3 regions of the Allorhizobium sp. nf9_anc genome follow, and region 3 is predicted to be linked to each of the others. Evidence: predicted binding sites of a transcription regulator. Region 3 holds the regulator's gene; each other region holds the start of a gene.

The links. Region 3 encodes PhoB, which activates phosphate uptake and scavenging genes when phosphate is short. Its sites were predicted from a motif close to TGTCATNNANCTGTCAT; they were not measured.
Region 1: AC02Y0_RS19205 (DUF2794 domain-containing protein) is a predicted target of PhoB. The motif match lies at 2,547-2,563, and genes of this name have one in related genera.
Region 2: AC02Y0_RS03960 (DUF1045 domain-containing protein) is a predicted target of PhoB. The motif match lies at 3,790-3,806, and genes of this name have one in related genera.

Annotation. Positions count from the first base shown of each region.
Region 1 is NZ_CM150481.1:3,938,645-3,943,886, reverse strand. Features, by position in the region: gene mmsA (multiple monosaccharide ABC transporter ATP-binding protein) at 1-182, opposite strand, end outside; gene chvE (multiple monosaccharide ABC transporter substrate-binding protein) at 303-1,373, opposite strand; gene AC02Y0_RS19210 (LysR family transcriptional regulator) at 1,545-2,483, shown strand; gene AC02Y0_RS19205 (DUF2794 domain-containing protein) at 2,587-2,985, shown strand; gene AC02Y0_RS19200 (N-acetyltransferase family protein) at 2,989-3,540, opposite strand; gene AC02Y0_RS19195 (aspartate-semialdehyde dehydrogenase) at 3,952-4,983, shown strand; gene AC02Y0_RS19190 (lytic murein transglycosylase) at 5,163-5,242, shown strand, end outside.
Region 2 is NZ_CM150481.1:871,731-876,972, reverse strand. Features, by position in the region: gene AC02Y0_RS03980 (urea carboxylase-associated family protein) at 1-116, opposite strand, end outside; gene AC02Y0_RS03975 (LysR substrate-binding domain-containing protein) at 229-1,107, shown strand; gene AC02Y0_RS03970 (hypothetical protein) at 1,325-1,897, opposite strand; gene puuE (allantoinase PuuE) at 1,997-2,917, opposite strand; gene AC02Y0_RS03960 (DUF1045 domain-containing protein) at 3,009-3,716, opposite strand; gene AC02Y0_RS03955 (NAD(P)/FAD-dependent oxidoreductase) at 3,854-5,062, opposite strand; gene mnmC2 (tRNA (5-methylaminomethyl-2-thiouridine)(34)-methyltransferase MnmC2) at 5,061-5,242, shown strand, end outside.
Region 3 is NZ_CM150481.1:3,358,953-3,364,194, forward strand. Features, by position in the region: gene AC02Y0_RS16370 (acetylornithine transaminase) at 1-401, opposite strand, end outside; gene AC02Y0_RS16375 (GcrA family cell cycle regulator) at 847-1,383, shown strand; gene phoB (phosphate regulon transcriptional regulator PhoB) at 1,511-2,194, opposite strand; gene phoU (phosphate signaling complex protein PhoU) at 2,220-2,933, opposite strand; gene pstB (phosphate ABC transporter ATP-binding protein PstB) at 2,980-3,765, opposite strand; gene pstA (phosphate ABC transporter permease PstA) at 3,801-5,153, opposite strand; gene pstC (phosphate ABC transporter permease subunit PstC) at 5,150-5,242, opposite strand, start outside.

The sequences.
Region 1 (5,242 bases), 580 kb from region 3:
TCATAGGCGCCGGCGGGATAGACACCGCTCAGGACCTTCATCAGCGTAGACTTGCCGGCGCCATTTTCGCCGACCAGCGCGTGGATCTCGCCCTCGCGCACCTTGAAGCTGACATTGTCCAGCGCTTTCACGCCGGGAAATGTCTTTGTGATGCCGCGCATCTCGAGAATGATGTTGTCCATGTGCAGAATTCCGGCGCCAGGCCAGCGATCCCGAAAGATCCAGCTGGAGGCGCGAGCTCCCTCAATGCGTATAGAAAATGGGTCCGCGACATGTCGCGGACCCGGATGCGATCCGAAGGATCAGTTGTCGATCTGCTCGGCGGTGTAGTAACCGGCGCCGACGAGAACTTCCTTGGCATTGGCCTTGTCGAGAGCGACAGGCTTCAGCAGGTAGGACGGAACGACCTTCACACCGTTGTTGTAGGTCTTCTCGTCGTTGATCTCCGGAGCCTTGCCGCCCATGATGGCGTCAACCATGGAAACAGCGACCTTGGCGAGTTCGCGGGTGTCCTTGAACACGGTCGAGTACTGCTCGTCGGCAAGCATCGACTTGATCGAAGGAAGCTCGGCGTCCTGACCGGTAACGACCGGCATGACCATGTCGCCCGAACCGTAACCAACGCCCTTCAGAGCGGACAGGATACCGATCGAGAGACCGTCATACGGCGAAAGAGCGCCGTGCAGCTTGTCTTCGGTGTAGGTCGAGGAGAGCAGGTTTTCCATACGAGCCTGGGCGACAGTGCCGTCCCAACGCAGCGTACCAACCTGATCCATGCCCATCTGGCCCGACTTGACGACGATGTCGCCGCTGTCGATCAGGGGCTGCAGAACCGACATTGCGCCATCGTAGAAGAAGAAGGCGTTGTTGTCGTCCGGCGAACCGCCGAAGAGTTCGACGTTCCACGGCTTGGTGTCCGGGAACTTCGCCTTCAGGCCGTCAACGAGGCTGGTTGCCTGGAGAACGCCAACCTGGAAGTTGTCGAAGGTGGCGTAGTAGTCAACGTTGCCCGAGTCGCGGATCAGGCGGTCATAAGCGATGACCTTGACGCCAGCATCGGCAGCCTTCTGCAGGATGTCGGAAAGCGTGGTGCCGTCGATGGCGCCGATGACGAGAACCTTGGCACCCTTGGTGACCATGTTTTCGATCTGGGCGAGCTGGTTCGGGATATCGTCGTCAGCAAACTGCAGGTCCGGAGTGTAGCCGGCTTCCGTGAACAGCTTTTCCATTGTCTCGCCATCCGAGATCCAACGGGTCGACGTCTTCGTCGGCATGGAAATGCCGACCATACCCTTGTCCTGTGCGTAGGACATGGGCGCGAATGATGCGATGCCGATTGCGAGCGACGCAATCAGGGCGCCAAGTTTCTTCATGGTAACCTCCCTGGTCATACCGTGCGAGGCCAAGCTCCTCCTGGCACTCGCTGAAACAAGAACGGACGGCTGACACGGCAGCCCCCAGCTCCGTGGCGAGTCTTATCGTGGCCAATATACCGATCAAATGATTATTTTGACTTTCTGCATACCGTAGTTGATATGTGCTTAATGGCCGAGATTCATATCCACCGATTGCAGCCCAAGCATTTGAACCTGATCCGCTCCATCGCGGAGCTCGGTCAATTAAGCTTGGCCGCTCAGGCACTTGCGCTGACACAGCCTGCGGCTTCCCGCATGTTGGGGGAAATTGAGCGCTATGTCGGCTCACCAATTTTCGTCCGCACACCGAAGGGCATGGAGCCCACGGCTGTCGGGAGCGCGCTCGCCCGCCGGGCTTTGAACGTGCTTGAGGAAATGCGCGAAGCAGCAAGAGAAGTGGAAGCAATCCAGCGGGGCCTGACGGGTAAGGTCAGGATTGGCGCGGTCACAGGCGGCGCCGTCGGGCACGTCGTTCCTGCCATTCGTGCCCTGAAGGCAGAAGCCTCGACCGTCGACATTCACGTCGATGTCGCCCCCAGCGGCGAAATGATCCGGGACCTCCTGTCTGGCCAATACGACTTTGTCCTGGGGCGCATCCCCGCCGGCATCGACGCTAGGCAGTTTCATGTCGAAGGCGCGACCATGGAAGAAGTGGAGATCGTCGTCCACCGCAGCCATCCCCTGGTCAATGTCGACCGGCTGAACATTTCGGACATGACGCATTTCCCCTGGGTGATGCAGGCCCCTGGCACGCCTCTGCGTCAGGCGGTCGAGAATGTCTTCATCGAGGAAGGCGCCCCGATCCCCCGCAACATCGTCAACACGACCTCGCTGCTGGTGATGATTGCCATGCTCGCCTCCTCCAACGCGATTGCGCCGATGTCGCGGGAAGTTTCAGACCTTCTCTGTCGGCAGACGCCGGTCGGCGATCTGACGACGCTCCGACTGGACACACCGATCGAGGTGACGCCGTACCACCTCATCACCTTAAGCGGTAAACGACTGTCGCCGATCGCAGCACGCCTGCGCGAACTTTTGCTTGGCCACTTCCTCAGCCGAAGCCGCTAAGGAGGGCAGCTCCGGACAGAGCCTGTCCGTCGAAGCTTGCAATTTCGGGCATGTCAGGCACACTGTCACCCATCCGTCATGAATCGGAGCTCGTGGAGCATTGATGACAGAGCAGCCGGAAGGGCAGCGCCGCGACGACGAGGGTGCAGACAGAAGCGCCACTCCCGTTGTTGACCTGGGTGTCTACAGACAATCGCTCGACCCTCTACCCGTCACCTTTCACCGTCGCGAACTCGACGCCATCCTCTGGATCTACGGCCGCATGGTCGGAGATGGCGAGTGGCGCGACTACGCGATCGATCACCTGAAGGACAAGGCGGTGTTTTCCGTCTTCAAGCGATCGGGCGAATATCCGCTCTACCGGATCGAGAAGAACCCGAAACTTGCAGCCAAGCAGGGCGCCTTCTCCGTGGTCGGCACGGACGGACGGATTCTCAAGCGTGGGCATGACCTCCGCCAGGTTCTGAAGGTCTTCGACAAGGCGCTGAAAGCTCTGGACTGAGGCTTAAGGCATCACGCCAGGATAGGTCGAAAGATCGGGCAAGGTCGTATTGCCCTCACCCAGCGCCTTTTGCATGAAGACGGTATCGAGCCAGAGCCCATGCTTGAAACCGGTCCCCACCATTCTGCCCGAAAACTCGAAACCACAGCTGCGATGAACCGCCATGGATGCCTCGCTGGCACCGCCGATCACCGCGACCATCTGTCGGAAGCCCGCTGTTTCGCAGCGGTCGAGTAGCGCGTTCAGCAAGGCCTTTCCCACGCCCCGGCCACGCGCGGATGGATGGATGTAGATGGAATCCTCCACCAGCCATCGATAGGCCGGACGCGTCCGGAAGGCTGAAGCATATGCGTAACCCGCAAGAGAACCTTGCTCGTCGACAGCCGCCAGGTAGGGATAGCCCTTTGCCTTGAGCGCTCGATATCTCTCGGTCATTTCCAAAAGATCGGGAGGCACTAGCTCGTAGCTCGCCGTTCCGTTCGCCACCGCATCGGCATAAATCAACGTCACCTCTGAAAGATCGTCGGGGGTCAGGTCACGTATGTCGAGGCTCATGCAGTTGCTCCGTTCGGAATGGTCCTTATTTCCATGATGAAAGAGGGCAGACAAGCCTTTGGGTGTCACGGTGACACGGCGATCGGCCAAGCGACATTCGCTTTTCGCCAAAGCCGGCGGCCTGTCGGCTTGACTCGCGCTGAAAACCTTGTAATCCCTCGCCGCGAAGAGGAATTCGGTCCATGCACGCTTTCGGGCAACCCATTGCGGTCTTCCACCTCCTGCAGCAGTCTGCTGCCGGCGGCGCATGCCATTCTCTTGCATCCACGACCAAGGCCAAAACGACGACGAAAACCGTCTGACGTCTTCGGCCACCGCTCTCTCCCCGGCACGGCCGGGGACAAGGAAGGTTGCGTCCTGTCGCGAGCTTCCCCCTCACCATCCGCGGAGAGACAGAAAGAGAGCATAGACATGGGTTTCAAGATTGCAGTCGTAGGCGCCACCGGCAATGTCGGTCGCGAAATGCTGAACATCCTTTCCGAACGCGGATTCCCGGCATCGGAAGTCGTGGCGCTCGCCTCGGCGCGTTCGCAGGGCACCGAAGTCTCTTTCGGGGACAAGGTTCTCAAGGTTTCCAACCTCGACAATTACGATTTTTCCGACACCGACATTTGCCTGATGTCGGCCGGCGGCACGATCTCCCAGAAGTGGTCGCCGAAGATCGGCGCGCAGGGCTGCGTCGTCATCGATAACTCCTCGGCCTGGCGCTACGATTCCGAAGTGCCGCTCATCGTGCCCGAGGTCAATCCGGACGCCATTGCCGGGTTCAAGAAGAAGAACATCATCGCCAACCCGAATTGCTCGACTGCCCAGCTGGTCGTGGCTCTGAAGCCGCTGCATGATTTCGCGAAGATCAAGCGCGTGGTGGTTTCGACCTACCAGTCCGTTTCGGGCGCCGGCAAGGAAGGCATGGACGAACTCTTCACCCAGACCCGCGCTGTCTTCGTGGCCGACCCGGTCGAATCCAAGAAGTTCACCAAGCGCATCGCCTTCAACGTCATCCCGCACATCGATAGCTTCATGGAAGACGGCTATACGAAGGAAGAGTGGAAGGTACTGGCCGAAACCAAGAAGATGCTCGATCCGAAGATCAAGGTAACCTGCACGGCCGTGCGCGTACCGGTCTTCATCGGCCACTCGGAATCGGTCAACATCGAGTTCGAAAACGAAATCACCGCCGATCAGGCCCGCGACATCCTGCGCGACGCCCCGGGTTGCTTGGTCATCGACAAGCATGAGAACGGCGGCTACATCACCCCGCTCGAATGCGCCGGCGAAGACGCGACCTACATCTCGCGCATCCGCGAAGACGCAACTGTCGAAAACGGCCTCAACATATGGGTCGTCTCCGACAACCTGCGTAAGGGCGCTGCTCTGAACGCGATCCAGATTGCTGAGCTTCTGGTCAATCGCGGGCTGATCAAGCCACGCGCCGCCGCCTGAGACAACAATCCTAAGGCTTCCGGGTTCGGCCCGGGAGCCTCAGCTGGACCTTTCAGCTGAAAGTGATCCGATTTGAGAGGTCGGGCGCCATACATTAGCGTGAGATGGATGACAGCATCCGCTTTCACTGGCATGGTGCCGCCGATTCGTACCCATTCAAAGTCCGTTATGAGGCATCAATGCGACTGACTTCCACTCTGTCGGCAGCCCTGGTTTCCGTAGTCGCCCTTTTGGCCGGCACGCAATCCGCGGCAGCGGC
Region 2 (5,242 bases), 2.1 Mb from region 3:
AGAATGCTCATGTCGGGCGCTTTCAACGACTCCACCGGGTAGCAGACGACCGGCTTCACCGCCCGGCGGGCAGCCGCATCGGCGGGAACGGGGATGTTGGCGTTGAAGGGCGACATGCGAGGCTCCGGGACGGCATCAGGAAGGATGCCACAAGGTGCCCCACAGCCTCTCCCATGACAACCGCCTCTCTTCTTGCCCCAAGGCCAAGTCTGGCTTAGTCATGAAGCCATGAAACTGCCACCGCTCCCGACACTTCGCGCCTTCGAGGCAGCCGCCCGCCGCGAAAGCTTCCTGCAGGCCGCGACCGAGCTTAGCATGACGGCAGCGGCCGTCAGCCAGCATGTGAAGGCGCTGGAAGACTGGCTGGGCCTTGCCCTCTTCGACCGCCGCCCGCGTGGGGTGCGCCTCACCGCTGACGGCCGCGAACTCGGCGCCGCCTGCTCGGAAGGCCTCGGCCATATCGCCCGCGCCGTCGAGCGTCTGACGGCCCGCAAATCCTTGGCCCGCGCGAGCCTTGCCTGCATGCCCTCGGTGGTCACCCACTGGCTCGGCCCCCGCCTGCCCCGTTTCCGCGCAGCACATCCTCAGATCCAGGTCTCGATCGTCTATCCGCTCGGCGCATTGACCCCGGAAGAAGCCGGCGCAGACCTGCTGATCGGACACGGGTCCCGACCGCCTGGGCGGGCGGACCGCATTCTCGACGCCGCCACCCGGCCCACCTGTGCGCCCACCTATCTGGAGCGGCACGGGCCGATCATCACACCCGCCGACCTCCTGAAACAGGACCTGCTGCACGACGCAACCGAGGCCGCCTGGCAATCCTGGCTGGCGGCACGAGGGATCAAAGGCCTGGCGCCTGCAGGACCGCTCTATGCCGATTTCAACCTGCTGGTCAGTTCGGTCCTTTCGGGCCTCGGCATCGGCCTCTGCCCCACAGCCCTGATCACCGACCATCTGGCAGCGGGCACGCTGAGCGTGCTGTTCGATGAAGCCGCCGACAAGGACAAGGCCTATTGGCTGCTGTCAGGCACGGACCTGTCCGAGCCAGCCGCGGTCTTGCGGGACTGGCTGCTGGCGGAGGCCGCAAGCTCCGCTTCCAGCGCCTGATACTCGACGCAGGCGTTCTCATACTCGGCTCGGAATGCCGGGTTTTTCATGAGCTTCTTTTTCAAGGCCACAAGCTTTGCCATTCTGCACCTCAGTTGATCTCGCCCACGCAAACTCCAGCGCCCCAACGGGGTTTTCTGCATTTGTTGACCAAAACAAAAAGCACACCTAAGCGATGTCAAACGGAGTGCGCACCAGGCTATGGACAGTCTCACCCTTAAGCAGAAAGAGCTTCAAGCGCTCTGTCAAGGATACCCGTGTTAACCGCAGAGTTGGGGCGATTGTAATCAATAAACGCCTTGAGATCACCGACAGTAATGTCGCCTATGATCAATCTTGGCTGACCATCCGAAAATGTCCCATAATTCCGCATGTCAAAAAGAGAATTGACGAGATCGGCATTCGCCTGGTCGGAGTTGACGTTGCCGTCCTTGTCGTAAATGACGCCATCCTTGATCGTGCCGCCGGTCGCCTGCTCATACAGACTGATATCTGACGGCAAAAGCCAGTCAGCGGGATTAACGACACCGCTCGAAAGAGCCGCCGCTAGAGCCGGGCTTGCCATTCCTGCCGTTGTCGGAATGCGGCTCAGCGGGGCACCATGCGTGTTCAAGGCATTGGCGGAGAGCGTCATGTTGAGATTCTGATGTGCAGTGCTTCCGGAGACCCCTGGAACAGCGGCATTCGGCGCATCCGTGCCTGTGATATCTTGCCAAGCCTCGCCAGCCTCTTTGGACAAGGCTGAATACTGCGACGGGATTGGCATGTTGTATCGGTTGGAAATTTCCATGACTGACCTCGACCTCCAAGTGGCTTCAACCAGCAGCGCTATCGCTCAACACTTGCGCGAGACTGTCAAATCAAACAACCTATCGGATGGATTTAGAGCTCACCACGTCGGCTTGTGAAACTTGTGCCAGTGTTCCGCAATCTCGATCCGCTTCGGCACCCAGACCTTCTCGTGGCTGGTGACATAATCGATAAACCGCGCCAGCGCCGCAGCCCTTCCCGGTCGCCCGACGAGGCGGCAGTGGAGGCCGACCGACATCATCTTCGGGCTGCCGTTCTTTCCCTCATCGTAAAGCACATCGAAAGCGTCCTTGAGATAGGTGAAGAACTGATCGCCGGTGTTGAAGCCCTGCGGCGTGGCAAAACGCATGTCGTTGGTCTCAAGCGTATAGGGGATGATCAGAAAGGGCTTGCCCTCGAGATCCGGCACCCAGAACGGCAGGTCGTCGGAATAATTGTCGGAGGAATACAGGAAGCCGCCCTCCTCCATCACGAGGCGCAGCGTATTGTCAGAAGGCTTGCCCTGATACATGCCGAGCGGATGAGAGCCGGTCAGTTCCTTGTGCAGGCGCACCGCTTCGCGGATGTGCTCGCGCTCGACGTCTTCTGGAAAATCCTTGTATTCGAGCCAGCGATAGCCGTGGCTGGCGATCTCCCAGTCCGCCTCCTTCATCGCCGCAACCGCTTCGGGATTGCGCGCCATGGCGAGCGTCACGCCGTAGACCGTCACGGGCACCTTGCGCTCGGTGAACATGCGCCAGAGCCGCCAGAAACCCGCGCGTGAGCCGTATTCGTAGATCGATTCCATGTTCAGATTGCGCTGGCCGGGCCAGGGCTGGGCGCCCACGATTTCCGACAGCAGGTTTTCCGAGGCCGGATCGCCATCGAGAATGCAGCTTTCGCCGCCCTCCTCGTAATTCACCACGAACTGCACCGCGATCCTCGCATCACCGGGCCATTTCGGATCGGGAATGTCGCGGCCATAGCCGATCAGGTCGCGGGGATAGGGGGCAGTCGTCATCGGTTCACCTCTCGTGTTTTCACGCGAGGCTATTGGCGACGATGGCAGCTGTCGAGATGGAAAAAGCGGAATTTGCTGCAGCGCAAACCGGTCAGGCGATCTTGCGGCTGGAAACCCGCCCCAGCGGATGCAGCGAATGCACGGTAAACGGCGCGCCACGCTCAGTCTCGACAAACAGCGCGAGATTGGTCACCACAACAGGCTCGGCGAGCACAGGATCGAAATGCGCCTTCAGCCCCTGCTCGATGCGTGGGAAATCTCGCGCCAGAAGCGGCCCCGTCAACGTCATGTGAAAGCGGAATTCGTCCATCACGTAAGGATGGCCCCAGCGGCTGAGATTGCTGAACTGCGGTGCCGACAGCCTCTCAGGATTGCGCCGCTCGATCTCGACTTCGGAAAGCGGTGCCCGGAAGCCGTCAAAGGCCTGAACGATCGAGGCTGCGAGATAGTCGACCGACGGGCAAGGTCGCTCCAGAATGAGGCCGTAGACGTCACCGATGCGACCGACCGTCAGCCCTTGCAGCATGACCGGCTCCATGCGCCCGGCAAAATGCATCAACTCCCGCAGCAAGGCCGGTTCGGTGGATCCTTCGCTCAGGCGGAACGGTGCCTTGAAGGTGGCGTGGAAGCCGAAGCGACGGGGCAGCGCCGTGTGAAAGGCAATCTCGTGCACGCCGAGACCTTTCAGCCCCGGATGCTCTTCCGCCTCGCCGGAAAACACGTTGCGACCGAGCCAGCGCGCCGCTGCATCGGCAAGCGGATCACGGGCAGGCGGCGTAAAGCAGATGGCATAGCGCATGTCGAGCACCTCACACTGGCTCGCTTCGGAACTTTAGCAGTTTCCGTTACAACCCGGTGGATAGGTGATTTGCATGACAGTATCACGAAGCGGGCAAAAGGATTTTCGGCCTTTGCACAGCAGGAATCCCCGTGATTTCAGGGTATTTCGGTAAATTCCTCATCGACTGACCGGCCAACTGCCACCGAAACGTGATGAGAAAGCGAGAAGCCGTGAGGCAGCGGCAATGCCTGCCCAGCAATCGCATCGAGCGCGGCATCGGCCAGCAGATGGGCAATGCCGAAACTCACCTTGAAGCCGCCGGTCAGCGCATGGATATGCGGATGATCCGGATGCGGACCGACCATCGGATCCCGGTCGACCGCCTTGGGGCGCAGCCCCGCCCAGCGTTCGACAACTTCGGCTCCCTGCAAGACCGGCGCAAGCTCCCTCGCCTCGGCGATCAGGGCATCCAGCTGCGCATCCGTTGAGAACGGGTCATCGAAACTGTTTTCGCTGGTGCTGCCGATCGCAACATGCCCTCCCTCATGCGGCACGACATAGAGACCGTCGAGGTAAACCAGGGGAAGATCGGCCGGCAGATCTACCTTTAGGAGGGCCGCCTGCCCCTTGACGCCCCGGCCAAGCGGCTTGCGGACGGACGGACCGATCGTTTCAAGCAGCGGAAAGGAGCCGACGCCAGCCGCGACCAAGAGAGCACCGAAACCGACAGACGCCCCATCGGCTGTCACCACCTGCCGCGCGCTGGCATCGATCGATTGCACGGCAACACCTTCGAGGATCCGCACACGGCCCGTGCGCTCCAGCCGCGCCCGGATCGACGCGGTGAGCGCGCGCGGCGAGACCCGCCCCGCGAACCGGTCAAAGACAAGACCCGCCTCTGTGAAGCGCCGCGATGGCCAGTCGGCAAACGGGCTTTCCTCGATGACGGACCACGCGAAGCGCCTGCCCTGCTGGTTCCAGTTCGTTTCGGCCTCCAGCGAATGCCGCTCGGCAATCGGCCGCAAATGCGGCTTCGGCAGCGGGATCAGCCGCCCGCAGCGGCGATAGCCGGCCGAAAGACCGGTCTCGGCTTCAAGCTCGGCGATCTCCGCCTCCAGAGACAAGAGGCCGTCGAACTGCAACTGCTTCTTCTCGTTCCAGCGATCCGGCATATGCGCCATCAGCGCGCCAAGCAGCCCACCGCTGGCGCCGCTTCCGGTTCTATCGCCGTCGATCAGGATCGTCTCGATACCTCGGCGCTCGGCTTTCAGTGCCGCCCAGAGGCCCATGATGCCGCCGCCGATGATCACGAGATCGGCGCGGAATTGACCTGACATCGCTGCCGATTTATCGGACATGGTCATGACCCATTCAAATTATCCGCCCGGCACCGGCGACACCCAGGCACCGCTCGCCTGGCACGACGGCGATATGCCCTTTTCCACAGCCTTTGGCGATCACTTTTATTGTCAGACGGACGGTCGGCTGGAATGCGGCCACGTCTTCCTCGCCGGCAACGGTCTGCCGGAGCGGTGGCAGACGGC
Region 3 (5,242 bases):
CGGCCGTGGAAGGCGCCTTCCATCGTGATGATGTGGAACTTCTCAGGATGCCCCTTGGCAAAGTGATAGCGGCGCGCCGTCTTGATCGCGCATTCCAGCGCTTCCGCACCCGAATTGGTGAAGAAGACGCGATCGGCAAAGGTGACGTCCGTCAGGCGCTTGGCCAGAACTTCCTGGCCCGGCACTTCATAGAGGTTCGACAGATGCCAGACCTTGTCGGCCTGATCCTTCAGCGCGCCGACGACATGCGGATGGCCGTGACCGACAGAAGTTACTGCCACACCGGCTGCAAAATCGAGATATCGCTCGCCACTCTCCGTTACAAGCCAGACGCCCTCGCCTCGCTCGAAACGCAGCGGCGCCCGATTGTAGGTCTGGTAGAGCGGCGTAGCTTCGGCCATGGCTGTCACAATCCTTCTCGACGATCCGTCCGGGGACGGCGGGACGCCTCAGAGGTCCCGGAAAAATTAAAAATGCCGCCTCGCGGCGGCGGGGGCACTATCCGCATTCGCCCCTGCGATGTCAACGTTTTCTGCAGGAATCGCAGGAGTAGGCACGGATTCGGCCGACACGCGCAGCACGAGCGTCGGGGAAGATTCCACCTGTTGCATACTTGACTCACTCGGGAAGCAAGTTGGGGAAAACCGCGAAATCGATTCCAGATGATTCCTGCGACTCTTGTCACGGAGTCAGCCGACCTCTAGGTTAAATTTCATTAATAGATTGCATGCGGCGGAAGTGCTCACCGACAGTATCGAGGCGGCTTTGTTTCGGATTCGTTCGAAGCAACGGTGACGGATTCTGCCATCACAGACGCGAGCGGCGGAGAGAATTGGCATGACGACTATGCAATGGACTGATGATCGGGTCGAGAGACTGAAGCGGCTGTGGGCTGAAGGCCTCAGCGCGAGCCAGATTGCAGCACAACTCGGTGGCGTAAGCCGCAATGCCGTTATCGGCAAGGTGCACCGCCTTAACCTTCCCGGCCGCGCAAAGGCTGGCGGCAGCTCGTCTGCGGCCCGTCCGGCAAAGCGCCCGGCACAGACCCAGCGTCCGGCCACTTTCCAGAACCGTCCGGCGGCTAACACGACCACTCGCACGGTAACCCGCGCTGCCGGCGCAACCATGCTGAAGGAAGAGGTCGAAGTCGAAGCCTACGAGGAAGTCGAAGTTCGTCGTTCCCTCAACGTGGTTGTCCCGATCTCGCGTCGTCTGGCGCTGACGGAACTGACCGAGCGCACGTGCAAGTGGCCGATCGGCGATCCGATGAAGGACGACTTCCACTTCTGCGGCTGCGAAATCGCCGATAGCGCGCCTTATTGCACCTATCACGCGAAGCTCGCCTATCAGCCGGTCAGCGAACGCCGCAAGGCCGCCCGCTGATCCATCGGCAAGATCAAGACATGCAACGGGTCCTTCGGGGCCCGTTTTCTTTTTGGGCTCTTGCCTGAAACGAAAAGGGCCGCAGCGGATGATCCGTGCAGCCCCTCAATCGAAATAATTGGCTTACTCAGGCTTCCATGGAATAACCCGCGCCGCGCACGGTGCGGATGACATCCTGCATGTTGGAGAAGTTCAGCGCCTTGCGCAGGCGCCCGACATGCACGTCAACGGTGCGTTCGTCTACATAGATGTCGTGACCCCAGACACCGTCCAGCAGTTGGGAGCGCGAGAAGACGCGGCCCGGCGATGCCATCAGGAATTCCAGCAGCCGGAACTCGGTCGGCCCAAGGCGAACCTCGCGGCTCTTGCGATGCACGCGGTGCGTCTCGCGGTCGAGCTCGATATCGCCGCAGCGCAGGACGCTGGAGAGAACCTCGGGTTTGGCGCGGCGGAGCATGGCCTTGACGCGGGCCATCAGCTCCGGCGTCGAGAAGGGCTTGACGACATAGTCGTCGGCACCCGTTGCCAGGCCACGTACCCGCTCACTTTCCTCGCCACGAGCCGTCAGCATGATGATCGGCAGGCGCTCGGTCTCGGGGCGGACCCGAAGCCTGCGGCAGAGTTCGATGCCGGACACGCCGGGCAGCATCCAGTCGAGGATCAGAAGGTCCGGAACCCGCTCCTGCAAGCGGATTTCAGCCTCGTCACCCCTGAGGATCGTCTCGACTTCATAGCCCTCGGCTTCAAGATTGTAGCGAAGGAGGACCGAGAGGGCCTCCTCGTCTTCCACCACGGCGATTTTCGGCTGCATCAGGCATTAACCCCGCTGGACAACGTCACTCGGTGAGCGCGCCGACGGAAGAGGTCAGGTCTTCCTTCGGACGTTCACCTTCCGGCTGCGCACCGGTCGTCATATAGTAGATCGTCTCGGCGATGTTGGTCGCGTGGTCGCCGATGCGCTCGATGTTCTTGGCGCAGAAGAGAAGATGGGTGCAGCTGGTGATGTTGCGCGGATCTTCCATCATGTAGGTCAGCAGCTCGCGGAATAGCGAGGTGTAGATGGCATCGATCTCCTCGTCGCGGTCACGGATCGACTTGGCCTTTTCGGCCGAGCGCGTCGTGTAGACGTCGAGGACTTCCTTGAGCTGGGCCAGCGCCAGATCCGAGAGATGCTCGAGACCGCGGGCGAGCTTGCGCGGCACACCGGTCGCCTGGACGGCGACGACGCGCTTGGAGTTGCTCTTGCCGAGATCGCCGACGCGCTCGAGGTCGGCGGCGATGCGAAGAGCGCCGATGATCTCGCGCAGGTCGGAGGCAACCGGCTGACGCTTGGCGATGGTGATCACCGCCTTGTCGCCAATCTCGCGCTCCATGGCGTCCATCAGGACGTCATCGGAGATCACCTTCTGGGCAAGCGCCGCATCGGAATTCACCAGAGAACGTACGCTTTCGGCGACCATCTGTTCTGCCAGACCGCCCATTTCGGAGATGCGGCGCATCAGGAACTTCAGTTCCTCGTCGAAGGCCGAGTAGATGTGAGAGGAGCCCATTTGAAACGTCCTTGAAATTGAGTTCAACCGTGGATGACGTCGAGGCTCAGCCGAAGCGGCCCATGATGTAATCCTGGGTGCGCTGGTCATCCGGATTGGTGAACATCTTGTCGGTGTCGTTCTCTTCGACCAGTTCGCCGAGGTGGAACATCGCCGTGCGCTGGGAAACGCGTGCGGCCTGCTGCATCGAGTGCGTCACGATGACGATCGTGAAGTTTTCGCGCAGTTCGTGGATCAGTTCCTCGACCTTGGCGGTCGCGATCGGGTCGAGCGCAGAGCAAGGTTCGTCCATGAGGATGACTTCGGGGCTGACGGCCACGGCGCGTGCGATGCACAGACGCTGCTGCTGACCACCGGAGAGGCCGGTACCAGCCGAGTCCAGACGATCCTTGACCTCGTTCCAGAGACCGGCCTTCTGCAGGGCGGTCGCAACGATCTCGTCCAGGTCGGACTTGTTGCGGGCGAGACCGTGGATGCGGGGACCGTAGGCAACGTTCTCGTAGATCGACTTCGGGAACGGGTTCGGCTTCTGGAACACCATGCCGACCTTGGCGCGCAGCTGCACCGGATCGACCTTGGCGTCGTAGATGTTTTCCGCGTCGATCATGATGTTGCCTTCGACGCGGCAGCTCGCGATCGTATCGTTCATGCGGTTGATGCAGCGCAGGAAGGTCGACTTGCCGCAGCCCGACGGGCCGATGAAGGCCGTGACGGAACGGGGGCGGATGTCGATGTTGACATCCTTCAGGGCGTGCTTGTCACCGTAGAAGACCTGCACATTGCGGGCGGTGATCTTGGTTTCAGTCATAGGTGGCGCTTTCGTCGTGGTCATCTTAGTCGCGAGATTGTTCATCATGATACAGCTCCTTACCAGCGACGCTCGAAACGGCGACGAAGAATGATTGCGATCAGGTTCATCAGGATCAGGAACACCAGGAGGACGATGATGGCACCGGAGGCGCGCTCCACGAAGGCCGGGTCGCCACGCTGTGTCCAGTTATAAACCTGGACCGGCAGAGCTGAAGCCGGCTGGAAGAAGCCGTCCGGCGGACCTGCCGGGTATTCGCGTACGAAGGCGACCATGCCGATCAGCAGCAGGGGCGCCGTTTCACCGAGCGCGCGGGCGAGACCGATGATCGCACCCGTCAGGATGCCCGGCATGGCGAGCGGCAGGACGTGGTGGAAGATCGACTGCATCTTGGAGGCGCCGACGCCGAGGGCCGCATCGCGGATCGACGGAGGCACGGCCTTGAGTGCCGAACGGGTGGCAATGATGATCGTGGGCAGTGTCATCAGCGTCAGGACGAGACCGCCGACGATCGGCGCCGACTGCGGCAGGCCGACGAAGTTGATCAGCACGGCGAGGCCAAGGATACCGAAGACGATCGAGGGAACGGCCGCGAGATTGGCGATATTGACCTCGATCAGGTCAGTGAACCAGTTCTGCGGTGCAAACTCCTCGAGATAGATCGAGGTGGCGACACCGAGCGGCAACGCCAGCACCAGGACGATCAGCATCATGTAAGCCGAGCCGATGACCGCAATGCCGAGGCCTGCCGCCTCCGGACGCGTGTCGGATGCGTCGGGCGCGGTGAAGAAGCCCCAGTTGAATTTCGTCACCAGAATGCCGGCTTCCTTCAGCTGGTCTGCGAGGACGAGCTGTTCCGGCGAGACATTGCGATCGAGAGCAGCGCTCTCCATCGTCACGCGACCCTTGTAGTAACCATCGATACGGCCACCAGCGAGAAAGTCGAATGGATAGGTCTGGCCGATGACAGAGGGATCGGCGAGGACGAAGCGGCGAAGATCGGCGGCCGCTTCCTTCGAAATGAGCTCTGCTGCAGCCTTGGGCGTGAGACCGTCGGCAACAAGTCCCTTGTCTTCAAGAGCCTTGGCGACAGCCTGCTCGATGAGCGGCGCATAGCCAAAGGTACTGACCTTGGCGATCTCCGCTGGATCGCGGTTGCCAGCCTTGTCGAGCCTCGCCGGGTCCATGTAGACGTCGAGCGTGATGAAGGTCTGCTGGAACGACGACAAGCCGTTCGACATGATGGAGAGCAGCAGTCCGATGAGGGCAACGATCCCGAAGGTGACGGCAGCCTTGCCCCACATGCGGAAGCGGACTTCCTCCTTATTGCGACGGCGCGTGCGATCATCGACCGTCAGAATGGACTTCTTTTCCGTAGGCATGGGGGCGCCGATGGCGGTGATATCGGTCATTCGTACTGCTCCCGGTACTTGCGGACAATGTAGAGGGCTACGACGTTGAGGCCGAGCGTGATGACGAAGAGGGTAAGGCCGAGGGCGAA